Regions from separate parts of the Shinella yambaruensis genome, predicted to be linked through region 1. Evidence: predicted binding sites of a transcription regulator. Region 1 holds the regulator's gene; each other region holds the start of a gene.

Evidence for each region. The regulator LexA, encoded in region 1, represses DNA repair genes until DNA is damaged. The targets are predictions, from matches to a motif close to TGTTCNNNNTGTGTTCNG.
Region 2: WMC41_RS00255 (DNA recombination protein RmuC) is a predicted target of LexA. The motif match lies at 3,004-3,021, and genes of this name have one in related genera.
Region 3: WMC41_RS22315 (YifB family Mg chelatase-like AAA ATPase) is a predicted target of LexA. The motif match lies at 1,314-1,331, and genes of this name have one in related genera.

The regions. Positions count from the first base shown of each region.
Region 1 covers NZ_CP150638.1:1,752,366-1,756,829, reverse strand. Annotated here, with positions in the region: gene WMC41_RS08715 (molybdopterin molybdotransferase MoeA) at 1-826, shown strand, start outside; gene lexA (transcriptional repressor LexA) at 925-1,644, shown strand; gene WMC41_RS08705 (ComEC/Rec2 family competence protein) at 1,635-4,091, opposite strand; gene WMC41_RS08700 (hypothetical protein) at 4,144-4,350, opposite strand; gene gltA (citrate synthase) at 4,399-4,464, shown strand, end outside.
Region 2 covers NZ_CP150638.1:51,924-56,387, reverse strand. Annotated here, with positions in the region: gene WMC41_RS00275 (hypothetical protein) at 1-589, shown strand, start outside; gene dapE (succinyl-diaminopimelate desuccinylase) at 1-6, shown strand, start outside; gene truA (tRNA pseudouridine(38-40) synthase TruA) at 614-1,357, opposite strand; gene fmt (methionyl-tRNA formyltransferase) at 1,357-2,301, opposite strand; gene def (peptide deformylase) at 2,404-2,928, opposite strand; gene WMC41_RS00255 (DNA recombination protein RmuC) at 3,054-4,247, shown strand; gene WMC41_RS00250 (ribokinase) at 4,292-4,464, shown strand, end outside.
Region 3 covers NZ_CP150638.1:4,581,070-4,585,533, forward strand. Annotated here, with positions in the region: gene WMC41_RS22305 (endonuclease/exonuclease/phosphatase family protein) at 1-184, shown strand, start outside; gene gshB (glutathione synthase) at 257-1,201, shown strand; gene WMC41_RS22315 (YifB family Mg chelatase-like AAA ATPase) at 1,467-2,999, shown strand; partial or broken gene WMC41_RS22320 (VOC family protein) at 3,114-3,534, opposite strand; gene cysK (cysteine synthase A) at 3,591-4,464, opposite strand, start outside.

The sequences.
Region 1 (4,464 bases):
CATCCGTCCCCGCGGCCAGGATTTCTCCGAGGGCGAGGTCGTCCTGAAGTCCGGCGACGTGCTCGATGCCGGCCGGCTGACCGTGGCGGCGGCGATGAACCACCCCGTCTTGCCGGTCTATGCCCGCCCCCGCATCGCCCTGCTCGCCACCGGCGACGAGCTCGTCCCGCCCGGCACGCCGCCCGGCGCCAGCCAGATCATCGCCTCCAACACCTACGGCGTCGCCGCCCTCGCCCGGGAGGCCGGCGCCGAGGTGATCGACCTCGGCATCGTTCGCGACGACAGGCAGGCGCTGCTGGAGGCCGTGCGCCACGCGCTGACGCAGGATATCGACGTGCTCGTCACGCTCGGCGGCGCCTCCGTCGGGGATTTCGACCTCGTGCAGCCCGTGCTCGGCGAGGCGGGCATGGAACTCGATTTCTGGCGCATCGCCATGCGCCCGGGAAAACCCCTGATGGTCGGCCGGCTCGGCGCGGTCCAGGTGGTGGGCCTGCCCGGCAATCCCGTTTCGAGCCTCGTCTGCTCGCATCTCTTCCTCGCCCCCCTCGTGCGCCGCCTCGCCCGCCTGCCGGCGAAAGACCGGCAACGTCCGGCCGTCGCCGCCGTGCCGCTCAGGGAGAACGACCACCGGCAGGACTATGTCCGCGCGCGCATCGCCCGCGGCCCCGCCGGCGAACTGCTCGTCACGCCCCTCGACAAGCAGGATTCCTCGATGATGAAGGCGTTCGCCGTCTCCGAAGGCCTGCTCGTGCGCCCGCCCCACGCCCCGGCGGCCCCGGCGGGCACGCCCTGCGCGGTTCTTCTCCTGCGCGAACCTGCCGCCTGAACAGTACTATTATTGTTTCAGCAACCCCTTGCGGAACACATATGGAACAGATAGTGTCTGTTCTGGATTTGTTTCACACGATTCTCGGTGGAGGGGCCATGCTCACGCGCAAACAACAGGAACTTCTCCTGTTCATTCATGAACGGATGAAGGAGTCCGGCATTCCCCCCTCCTTTGACGAGATGAAGGATGCGCTGGATCTCGCCTCCAAGTCCGGCATCCACCGCCTCATCACGGCGCTGGAGGAGCGCGGCTTCATCCGGCGCCTGCCCAACCGGGCCCGCGCGCTGGAGGTGATCAAGCTTCCCGAGGCCTATACCCAGAGCCTGCAGCCGCGCCGCGGCTTTTCGCCGGCGGTCATCGAGGGCAGCCGCGGCAAGCAGGCCCCGGCCGCCGCCCCGCCGCAGCGCACGCCGATCGCGGAGATCCCGTCTTCCGTCTCCGTACCGGTCATGGGCCGCATCGCCGCCGGCGTGCCGATCTCCGCCATCCAGAACAACACGCATGACATCACCGTGCCGGCCGAGATGATCGGCAACGGCGAGCACTATGCGCTGGAGGTCAAGGGCGACTCGATGATCGAGGCCGGCATTCTCGACGGCGACACGGTCATCATCCGCAATGCCAGCAGCGCCAATCCCGGTGAAATCATCGTGGCGCTTGTCGACGACGAGGAGGCGACCTTGAAGCGCTTCCGCCGCAAGGGCGCGTCCATCGCGCTCGAAGCGGCAAATCCCGCCTACGAGACCCGTATCTTCGGGCCGGACCGCGTGAAGATCCAGGGCAAGCTGGTCGGCCTCATCCGCCGCTACAACTGATCCTTCGGAAGATCGAAGGTGCCGGTGCGCCAGTCATAGGTGCGATGGCGGGACCACGGCCGGTTTAGGCTTTCGACGGCCGGCGTGATATCGGCCCCGGAGAGAGCGCCGGATGCGCCTTCAGGATCCGGCCGGATCTCAAGGGCGCCGGTTCGCCTCAGATGACGCGCCGTCACCAGGCGGGCGCCCGAACGGCAGACCTCCAGCCGGAGGGCAAAGGGAACGACGACGAGATCGGCGGCGTCGCAGGCCGTGCCCAGGAAGGCGACGTCGTCCAGGGTGACGATCCGCCAGCCGCTCGGCGAGACGGCGGCGCAGAATGCCTTTGCCTCGCAAACGAAATTGTCGCCCTCTCTCGCCGCCGTGAAAGCCGCGGCCATGGCGTCCCTCGCCTTTTGCCGGTCGGCCTTGCGCCGGGGCCGTTTCCGGTCTCCGGTTGCACCGGAGGGCTCGCCCGCGTCCTCGATAGTCAATCCCGCGCTCCGGCGGATGTCCGGTTTTGCAAGATCGCCGAGCCGGAGGGCGCGCCGCCACTGCGCATAGATGAAGTCCGGCGGCCGCGCACGGTTCGTCGCGACGGTTTCGCCATGAAGGATGGCGACGAGGCGGCCGTCCTCCGACACCAGCGCCTCCGGCGCATCGCGTCCGGCCGGCCAGCAGGCGATGGCGAGGCCGAGGCCGACAAGCAACGTTCCCGCATGGCGCAGCCGCGTGCGCAGGATGCAGACAAGGCCGCCGCCGAGGCCGACCAGAAGGAAGGCGGCGGGCGCAATGCGGCCGGTGACGATCTCGCCCTTCCAGTTCGCGACCCATGTCGAAAGGGCGATCATCCACTCGATGCCCTTGCCCATGATCGCGAAGGGCACCGCATCGAGGCCAAGGGGCATCAAGAGCACGGCGACGAGACCGAAGGGCATGACGACGGCGCTGATGACGGGCATGGCGAGCAGGTTGCCGGCCAGCCCGTAGGCCGGGATGCGGTGGAAGTGGCCGATGGAATAGATCAGGGTCGAGAACCCGCCGATCAGCGAGGACAGCATGAGCCCGCCGAAGAAGCGGCCGAGCGCGCCGCCGAAGAGTTTCAGGCGCCCTCCCCCGTCCTCCCGCCGGACGGGGCGTTCGCGCCAGGCCGCATAGCCGGCGACGAGCCCGAGCGTCGCCGCATAGGACATCTGGAAGCCGGGATTGGTGACGGCGGACGGCGTCGCGACCAGGATGAGGATCGCCGAAAGTGCCACGTTGCGCAGGCTGATCGCGGACCGGCCGAACAGCACCGCGACGAGCATGACGCAGATCATGATCCAGGAACGCACGGCGGAGATCGCGCCGCCCGAGACGAGGATGTAGAGCGTCACCATGACGAGCGCCCCGGCGGCGGCGATCTTCTTGGCGGGATAACGCTCGGAGAAGCCCGGGATCAACGCCATCACGACGCGCGCGCCGACGAGGAAGGTGCCGGCGGCAAGCACCATGTTGAGCCCGGAAATGGCGAGCACATGGGCAAGCCCCGCCTGCCGCAGCGCCTCCACCGTCTCCACGCCGATCGCCCGCTGTTCGGCCGTCACCAGTGCCGCGGCGATCGCCCCGGCATCGCCCCCGATGCGGCCGCGGATGTGCTCGGTGAGGTTGTTGCGCCATGTGGCGATCTCCTGCCGGATCCGGTCGGCAAGCCCCGGATCGGCCACCGCGGCCGTGCCCGGCGCGCGGTAGAAATAGCCGACCGCCCCGGTGCCGGCGAAATACGCGTCGAAGGCGAAGTCGTTGAGACCCGAAAGCGCCGGGCCGGAGGGCGGGCCGAGCCGGGCGCGCCCGGTTATGCCGCCGCCGATCGGGATCGGCGCGTGCCGGCTGCGGGCCAGCAGCGTCACCACGGCGGGTTGCCGCTTCAGCACGGGATCGCGCGTCGCATCGAGCGCGATGCGATAACGGATCGCACCGCGTTCATCGCTTTCGCGCGAGAGCACGCGGCCATGGATCTCGGTGGTAACCGGCGCGTCAAGGATGACCGTGCCGAGCCGGGCGCTTTCAAGCGCGGCCAGCAGCATGCCGGCGGGAACCAGAAACGCCGCGGCGGCCACAAGCGCGACCCAGTCTTCCCGGTGGCGCAGGCGCCAGGCCGGCCAGAAGGCGAGTGAGGCGGAGAGGAGTATGGCAAGAAGCGGCGGATCGGAGGCGACGGCAAACCAGAAAGCGGCCCCGGCGCCGAGAAAGACCGGAACGAAGAGGAAGAAGTGGCCGTGGGCGCGCTCCTCCGCAAGGGCGGCCACGCCCGCCTGCCGCGCGGCAGCCGCGCCCCGGAGACGCATTGCCGCGTGCCGCATGCCGGAAAACACGGACCCGTTGCGCGGCCCGTAAACCGGGGTCGGCAGGCGGGCGCCATCAGGCACCGCCCGCCAGGCATCGGCCTCGGGCACTTCCCGCCGTTCTGCGACGTCGGCTTTCTCCATGATCGCGGCCCCGCCCGTCCGGACCTCATCATGCAATCGAACGGAAGAATATTCAATCAGCAGTAGCTGCCGCAGATGCTAAGCCAAACAGAAAGGATGCCACCTCCGCATTTAATGAAACACGCGCAAAAGTTGCTTGAAACTTGTTGGAAAGGGTAGATATTGCGTTGCCGGAAAGCCTGTTTTCGCAATGCACAATTTGCCTTTGGTCTCGCTTGGCATGCAAACGCAAATGGGCTAGCAAAACGAGCATGTTCATGGTTCCGGCACAACCTCGTGCCGCCATTGGAAACAACGGAGGATCGTTATGACAGGAACAAGCGCGGGTGTGTCGATCGGTGACAAGACAATCGAATTGCCGACCCGGTCCGGT
Region 2 (4,464 bases), 1.7 Mb from region 1:
GCTTGACGAGGTCCTGCACTATCTCACCGGCGTCTTCCTGCTCGTGCGGCAGAAGCAGGAAGGGTTCGGCTGGCTGGACCTGACGATGCGCGGGCTTGTCCGCTCCTTCTGGGCCTTCGCCTGGTGCCTTCCCGCCTTTGCCGTCATCTGGGCATCCTGGCGGCTGTATTTTCTCGGCAGCATGCCGGCGGGAACGCCGGCCGGCCTCTCCTTCTTCGTCAAGCTCCTGGTGATCGACGTGGCGGGCTGGCTGCTGCCGCTCGTGCTTCTGGCGGCGCTCGCGCGTCCGCTCGGCTACGGCAAGCATGTTGCGACCGTGGTGACGGCGAGCAACTGGATCGCCGTGCCCTTCGCGTATGCCGCGGCGATCCCCTTCGCGCTGACGCTGATCCTGCCCACGAGCGCGCCCTTTGCCGGCCTGCTGCTCTATGCGGTCTTCGGCGCCAGCGTCGTGCTGCAGTTCCGCCTCGTGTGGATGTGCGTCGGCAGACAGACGCTGCTCGCCTCGGCCATGACGGCGATCTACGTGCTGCCGCCGATGATCGTCGGGCAGCAATTGCAGCAACTCCTCGGCACGTTGCCGGGCTGATGCGCCTTTCGCCCTCCGGGCCGCCTAGTAGTCGACAGCCATGAAATAGAGCCCGTCCGGCGGCGCCACGGGGCCGCAGGCCTTGCGGTCGCGCGCCTCCAGCGCCGCGCGCACGTCCTGCGGCGTCCACTTGCCCTCGCCGGCCAGCTTCAGCGTGCCGGCGAAGGAGCGGATCTGGTTGTGCAGGAAGCTCTGCGCCGAGACGCGCATCTCGATCAGGTCGCCGCTGCGCGTCACGTCCAGTCGGTCGATGGTGCGCACGGGGCTGTTCGCCTGGCACTGGGCGGCACGGAAGGTCGTGAAGTCGTGCCTGCCGACGAGCATCTGCCCGGCGGCATGCATCACCTCGTGGTCGAGCGCCCTGGCGACGAACCAGGCCCGGTTCGCCTCCAGCGCCAGCGGCGCGGGGCGCGAGATGATGCGGTAGAGATAGTGCCGCTTCACCGCCGAGAAGCGGGCGTCGAAATCGTCGGGCACCGCCGCCGCATCGAGGATCGCGATCCGCTCGCCGGCCATGCCGAGATGGGCGTTGAGCGCGTTGCGCAGCGTGTGCTCCTTCCACACCCGGGAAAGGTCCGCATGGGCCACCTGCCCCATGGCATGCACGCCCGAATCCGTGCGCCCCGCGCCGCGGATCGAGACGGTCTCGCCCGTGAGCGACAGGATGGCCGCCTCGATGGCGCCTTGCACGGAGTGCCCGTTGTCCTGCCGCTGCCAGCCGACATAGGGCGTGCCGTCATATTCGATGCGGAGGCGGTAGCGCGGCATCAGCCGATGACCTGGCCGGCTGCGACGGGCGTGCCGCGTAGGAAATCGGCCGCGTCGAGCGGCTTGCCGCCCGCCTTCTGCAGGCGCACGAGCCGGACCGCCCCGCCGTCACCGCAGGCGACCGTGAGCCGGTCGTCGAGAACCGTGCCGGCGGCTTTCGCCGTGGTTTCACCGGACGGCGCGCTCGCCAGAACCTTCACCCGCTCCGGCTTGCCGCCGACCGGCAGCTCGAACCAGGTGCCGGGGAAGGGCGAGAGGCCGCGGATATGGTTGTGCACGTCCCCGGCGGGGCGGGAAAAATCGACGCGGGTCTCGGCCTTGTCGATCTTGGCCGCGTAGAGCACGCCCTCCTCCGCCTGCGCGGTCAGCGGCAGGTCGCCGGCTTCGAGCTTCGCCATGGCTTCCACCATCAGGGCGCCGCCCGCCTGCATCAGCGTATCGTGCAACTCACCGGCCGTCATGGTGTCGCCGATCACCACGCGATGGGTCAGCGCGACCGGGCCGGTGTCGAGGCCCTTCTCCATCTGCATGACCATCATGCCGGTTTCCGCGTCCCCCGCCATGATCGCCCGCTGGATGGGCGCTGCACCGCGCCAGCGCGGCAGCAGCGAGGCATGGCCGTTGTAGCAGCCGAGCCGGGTGCCGGTAAGGATCGCCTCCGGCAGCAGGAGGCCATAGGCGACGACGACGGCGACATCCGCCTTCAGCGCGCGAAAGGCCGCGCGGTCGGCCTCCTCGCGGAAATTGAGCGGGGTGAAGACGGGAAGCCCGAGCCTTTCCGCCGCCTGGTGCACCGGCGACTTCACCAGTTCGAGGCCGCGGCGGCCGGCCGGGCGCGGCGGCTGCGAATAGACGGCGACGATCTCGTGGCCGGCCTCCGCCAGCGCCTCAAGCGTCGGAACGGAGAAATCCGGCGTGCCCATGAAGATGATGCGAAGGGCCATCGGTCAGCCTCCAGGAAAGTGGTTCCAGCAAAAGCGCGAAGCGGGCTTTGCGGCCGGAATTGCATGAAACAAAGCCCGGGCGGCAAGCGCCTGGTTGTCGCCTCAGAGCGCCTTGCTGCCGCGCAGCTTCGCCGCCTTGGTGAACTTGCGGATCACCATTTCGCGCTTCAGCTTGGAAATGTGGTCGATGAACAGCACGCCGTTCAGGTGATCGATCTCGTGCTGCAGGCAGGTCGCCAGCAGGCCGTCGGCCTCCGTCAGCTGCTCCTTGCCGTCGCGGTCGAGATGCTTGACGGTGATGGCGGCGGGGCGCTCGACCTCGGCATAATAATCCGGGATCGACAGGCAGCCCTCCTCATAGACCGAGCGGGCATCCGAGGCGGAGACGACTTCCGGATTGATGAAGACGAGCGGCTTCTTGTCCTCGCCCTCCTTCGAGACGTCGAGCACCAGCATGCGGCGCGCGACGCCGATCTGGATCGCGGCAAGGCCGATGCCCGGCGCATCGTACATGGTTTCCAGCATGTCGTCGGCGAGTGCCTTCACCTCGCTGTCGACGGTCTCGATGGGCTTCGAAACCTGGCGGAGGATCGGATCGGGAAGGATAATCAGCGGCTTGATGGTCATCTCGCCTCCTTAGCGCGGTTTTTTGACGCTTTCAATCGGCTTCGACCGCCGCCAGCGTGGCATGTCCTGCGCATCTGTTCACGTTATGATCTGGTTTCCGCCGCAATCCGTGTTATGGTCGCGGCATGATCGATCCGACCTTTGACATGCTGCTCGCCTCCCTCCTTGCCCGGCTCGGCGGCCCCGGCCCGGCGTTCGTGCTGCTCGCCGCCGTGCTGATCGCCGTCTTCGGCCTGCTTTCGGCCCGCCGCAGCCAGGCGCGCCAGCGCGAGGCGTCGGCGATGGCGGAGCTGCGCTTTGCCGAACTCCTGAAGGCACAGACGGAAATGCAGGGACGCGTCGCCGCCATGGCCGACGTCTTCGGCTCGAAGCAATCGGAGACGAACCAGGCGATCAATGCCCGGCTCGACGGCCTGACGCAGCGGATCGGCCAGTCGATCTCCGAGCAGACCCGCAACACGCACGAGAACCTCCGCCGCCTGCAGGAGCGGCTTGCCGTGATCGACAATGCGCAGAGCAACATCCAGTCGCTGGCGAAGGACGTGGTCGGCCTCCAGGCGATCCTCTCCAACAAGCAGACGCGCGGCGCCTTCGGCCAGTCGCGCATGGAGACGATCATCGCCGACGCCATGCCGCCCGGCGCCTACCAGTTCCAGGCGCAGCTTTCCAACGGCGTCAGGCCCGACTGCACGATCCGCATGCCGAACGGCCAGCCGCCTCTCGTCGTCGATGCGAAATTCCCGCTGGAGGCGTGGAATGCGCTGTCGGACGGGCGCTCTCCCGAGGCTGCCAAGCTCGCGGCACAGCAGTTCCGCCGCGACATGGAGACCCATATCCGCGATATCGCCGAAAAATATCTCCTCGCCGGCGAGACGCAGGACACCGCCTTCCTCTTCGTTCCCTCCGAATCGATCTTCGCCAGCATCCACGAGAATTTCGAGGCCATCGTGCAGCGGGCGCACAGGGCGCGCATCGTCATCGTCTCGCCGTCGCTGCTCATGCTCTCCGTGCAGGTGCTGCAGGCGCTTCTGAAGGACCAGCGCATGCGCGAGCAGGCCCATGTCATCCAGGGCGAGGTTGCCCGGCTGATGGACGATCTGACGCGGCTCGACGACCGGGTACGCAAGCTTTCCGGCCATTTCACCGCCGCGCAGAAGGATGTCGACCTCATCCTGACCTCGACGGAGAAGCTCACCCGGCGTGGCGCGCGCATCGGAGACATGGAATTCGAAGCGGCATCGGCGCTTTCCGCGCCTGCGGAGGCGGCCGTCGAGGCTCGGACGGGGCAGCTTCGGCTGAGGGTGGTTGACGAGGACTGACCGCCTCGGGCAGTGTCCGGCGGAAACGACAAGGGGCACCTCTCATGATCACCGTCTTCGGCTCCATCAACATGGACCTCATCGCCACGCCAGAACGCCTGCCGAAGCCGGGCGAGACGGTGATGGGCAGCAGCTTCACCACCGCCGCCGGCGGCAAGGGCGCCAACCAGGCGCTCGCCGCCCGCCGCGCCGGCGCGATCGTGCGCATGGCCGGCGC
Region 3 (4,464 bases), 1.8 Mb from region 1:
GGACAGGATGACGACACGCCCGAGCCTCATCACGCGCTGGCCGGAACGGGCCATGAAGCTCGACTGGTTCTTCTTGCGCGGCCTTGCGGTTTCCGATACGCGCATCGTGCCCTCGCTCGATCCTTCCGGCCGTCCGCTCTCCGACCACGACCTCATCACCTGCCGGATCGATGCCTTCGCCTGACCCCGCGCGAGGCCCGTTGCCATCGCGCCGCCCGCATCCTAAATGTGTCGGGCATTCCTGAGGGGACTTTTCATGGCAAAGATCAAGAACGTCGCGGTCCAGATGGACCATATGTCGACCATCAGCATCGCCGGCGATTCCACCTTCGCCATGAGCCTGGAGGCGCAGAACCGGGGCTACAGGCTGTTCCACTACACGCCCGACCGCCTGAGTCTCCGCGACGGCAAGGTTTATGCCGCCGTCGAGCCGATGGAACTGCGCGACGTCAAGGGCGATCACTATACGCTCGGCGCGCCCGAGCGCGTCGATCTCTCGACGATGGACGTGGTGCTCCTGCGCCAGGACCCGCCCTTCGACATGTCCTACATCACCTCGACGCATCTCCTGGAGCGCATCCACCCCAGGACGCTTGTCGTCAACGACCCCGCCTGGGTGCGCAACTCGCCGGAGAAGATCTTCGTCACCGAATTCGCCGACCTCATGCCGGCAACGCTGATCACGCGCGATCCCGCCGAAATCCGCCGTTTCCGCGAGGAGATGGGCGACATGATCCTGAAGCCGCTCTACGGCAATGGCGGTGCCGGCGTCTTCCATTCCACCAAGGACGACCGCAACCTTTCCTCGCTGCTCGAAATGTTCGGCCAGATGTTCCGCGAACCCTTCATCGCCCAGCAATACCTGCCGGACGTGCGCAAGGGCGACAAGCGCATCCTGCTCGTCGACGGCGAGCCGGTCGGCGCCATCAACCGCGTGCCTGCCGAACACGACGCCCGCTCCAACATGCATGCCGGCGGCCGCCCGGAGCCGACGGAGCTGACGGCCCGCGAAAAGGAGATCTGCACCCGCATCGGCCCGGCGCTGCGCGAGCGCGGCTTCCTCTTCGTCGGCATCGACGTCATCGGCGACTACATGACCGAGATCAACGTGACGTCCCCGACCGGCATCCGGGAAGTCAGGAAATTCGGCGGCGCCGACATCTCCGCCCTGCTGTGGGACGCCATCGAAAGCAAGCGCTGAGCGTCTTGCGGCCCGCCCCGAAGGGTTTTGCGGGACGTTCCGTTCGCGAACGTCCCGCCTTCGTTCCGCAAATGCAACCGGCTGCAACCGGCGCGCGGAAAATTCTCTCGCAAGTTCTATGATTGTTCTTGTTTCATTCCGGATTCCATGCCAGATTTGCAGATGCAACCCAGGGGCGGGTGCAGGGGACGTTTTCGGCGAAAACGTGTCGCGGTAGCCTTGCGCCGAGAATGGCGCAGCGCCGCGGGAACGGGCGGAGGCAATCATGGTGGCGCGGGTCGGGACGATCGCATTCCAGGGCATCGAGGGCGTGCCGGTCGACGTGCAGGTCATGGTGGCGCCCGGCAAGGTGGGCATGCAGATCGTCGGCCTGCCGGACAAGGCGGTCGCCGAAAGCCGCGAGCGGGTGCAGGCGGCCCTGCACGCCTCCGGCCTTTCGCTGCCGCCGAAGCGCGTGACGGTCAATCTCGCCCCCGCGGACCTGCCGAAGGAAGGCAGCCACTACGACCTTGCCATCGCGCTCGGCCTGATGATGGCGCTCGGCGCCGTGCCGGGCGATGCGCTGGAGGACTTTGTCGTCATCGGCGAGCTGAACCTCGACGGCACGATCGCCGCCGTCGCCGGGGCGCTGCCCGCCGCCATGGGGGCGAACGCGCTCGGCAAGGGGCTGATCTGCCCGGCGGAAAACGGCGCGGAAGCCGCCTGGGCCGGCAGCGGCCTCGATATCCTGGCGCCGCGCAGCCTGATTGCGCTCGCCAATCATTTCAAGGGAACGCAGGTCCTGTCCCGGCCGGCGCCGGCAATCCGGGCGGCGGCGGCGGACCTGCCGGACCTTGCCGATATCCGCGGCCAGGAAAGCGCCAAGCGGGCGCTGGAAGTGGCGGCGGCCGGCAACCACAATCTGCTGATGGTCGGCCCGCCGGGCTCGGGAAAGTCCATGCTGGCCGCGCGCCTTGCCGCCATCCTGCCGCCGCTCTCGCCGCGGGAGCTGCTGGAGGTCTCGATGATCCATTCCATCGCCGGCCAGCTTTCCGGCGGCCGGCTGTCGGATCGCCGGCCCTTCCGCGCGCCGCATCATTCCGCCACCATGGCTGCGCTCGTCGGCGGCGGGTCGCGGGCAAGGCCGGGCGAGGTCTCGCTGGCCCATAACGGCGTGCTCTTCCTCGACGAGCTGCCGGAATTCTCGCCCCAGGCGCTCGATGCGCTGCGCCAGCCGCTCGAGACCGGGGAATGCATCATCGCCCGGGCGAACCACCGGGTGAGCTATCCCGCCGCCATGCAGCTCGTCGCGGCGATGAACCCCTGCCGCTGCGGCATGGCGGGCGAACCCGGCCGGACCTGCGCCCGCGGCCTGCGCTGCATGAGCGACTACCAGGCCCGCATTTCCGGCCCGCTGATGGATCGCATCGACATCCGCATCGACGTGCCGGCCGTCTCCGCGACGGATCTCATCCGCCCGATGGCCGCCGAGGCCAGCGAGACCGTCGCCCGCCGCGTCGCCCGTGCCCGTGCCCTGCAGGTCGACCGTTTCGCCCGGCTCGGCATGGCCTCCGTCACCAGCAATGCGCGCGCCTCGACCGCGCTCGTCGAAAAGGTGGCGGAGCCCGATCCCGGCGGTCTCCAGCTCCTGCGCGATGCGGCGGAGAAGATGCATTTCTCCGCGCGCGGCTACCATCGCATCCTCAAGGTCGCCCGCACGCTCGCCGATCTCGACGAGGCGCCGGTTGTCGGCCGCATCCATCTGGCGGAGGCGATCTCCTATCGCATCGCCGGCGAGCGGCTCTCCGCGGCGGCGTGAGTTTTCGGGAAGAAGGCAGCGGTCCCGCCGAAGGAGAGTGGGAGCGTGGGTCTGGTATGCCGATGCCCTATGCGGGCATGGCTGAGCCTTGCCGATCGGGCACGGACGAACGGTTCACCTGCCGGCGGGCGGTCCCGCGGGATCCTTGCAGACGGCTTCGATGCGGTGCTCGTCCGGATCGATGATGAAGGCGGCATAGCAGGTCGGGCCGTAGGGGAGGCGCAGTCCGGGTGGGCCATTGTCGCGCCTGCCCGCGGCAAGGGCGGCGCGATGGAAGGCATCGACCGCGCGGCGGCTCGGTGCGGCAAAGCGATGTGGAAGCCTGGCCCCGGCGCGGCGGCGGCCGTGCCGTGATCTTTCAGGCAGGGCTTGTCGCCGCCGCCGGGCGGGCCGTAGCCGATGGCCTGGCCTGGCCCGGCTCGCCGCGGCGGATATCCGACCAGACCCGCGCGTAGCCGAGCAGCGCAAGAGCCGCATCATAGAATGCGGCCGCGCGAAGAATGCCGCAAACGCCGGGGGAAAGGTGATGCAGCATGAGGGAGGGAGCCGGGAACGGCCCGCCATGCGCATGGCGCGGCGGGCCGGAGGGCGTCAGCCGCCGAGGCCTTCGAAGAGCGCGGTGGAAAGATAGCGCTCGGCGAAGGAGGGAATGATGACGACGATGGTCTTGCCGGCATTTTCCGGGCGGCTGCCGACCTTGGCGGCGGCGGCGAGCGCCGCGCCGGAGGAGATGCCGACGGGCACGCCCTCCAGCCGCGCCACGAGGCGGGCATTTTCGAAGGCCTCGTCGTTCGTCACGGTCACGATCTCGTCATAGATCGCCGTGTCGAGCACGGCCGGGGCGAAGCCGGCGCCGATGCCCTGGATCTTGTGCGGGCCGGGATTGCCGCCGGACAGGACCGGGCTGTCGGCCGGCTCGACGGCGACGACCTTGAGGCCGGGCTTCTTCGCCTTCAGCACCTGGCCGGCGCCGGTGATCGTGCCGCCGGTGCCGATGCCGGAAACGAGGATGTCGACCGCGCCGTCCGTGTCGTTCCAGATCTCCTCGGCCGTCGTCCGGCGGTGGATTTCGGGGTTGGCCGGGTTTTCGAACTGCTGGGGAATGATCGCGCCGGGAATGGTGGCGGCCAGTTCCTCCGCCTTGGCGATCGCGCCCTTCATGCCCTTCGGCCCCTCGGTCAGCACCAGTTCGGCGCCGAGCAGTGCCAGCATCTTGCGCCGCTCGATCGACATGGTCTCGGGCATGGTGAGGATGAGGCGGTAGCCCTTGGCGGCGGCGGCGAAGGCGAGGGCGATGCCCGTATTGCCCGAGGTCGGCTCGACCAGCGTCGAGCTGCCGGGCGTGATCTTCCCGTCGGCTTCGAGCGCCTCGATCATCGCCACGCCGATGCGGTCCTTCACCGAGGCGATCGGGTTGAAGAATTCGAGTTTTGCAAGAAGGGTGGCCGAAACGCCCTTTTCCCTG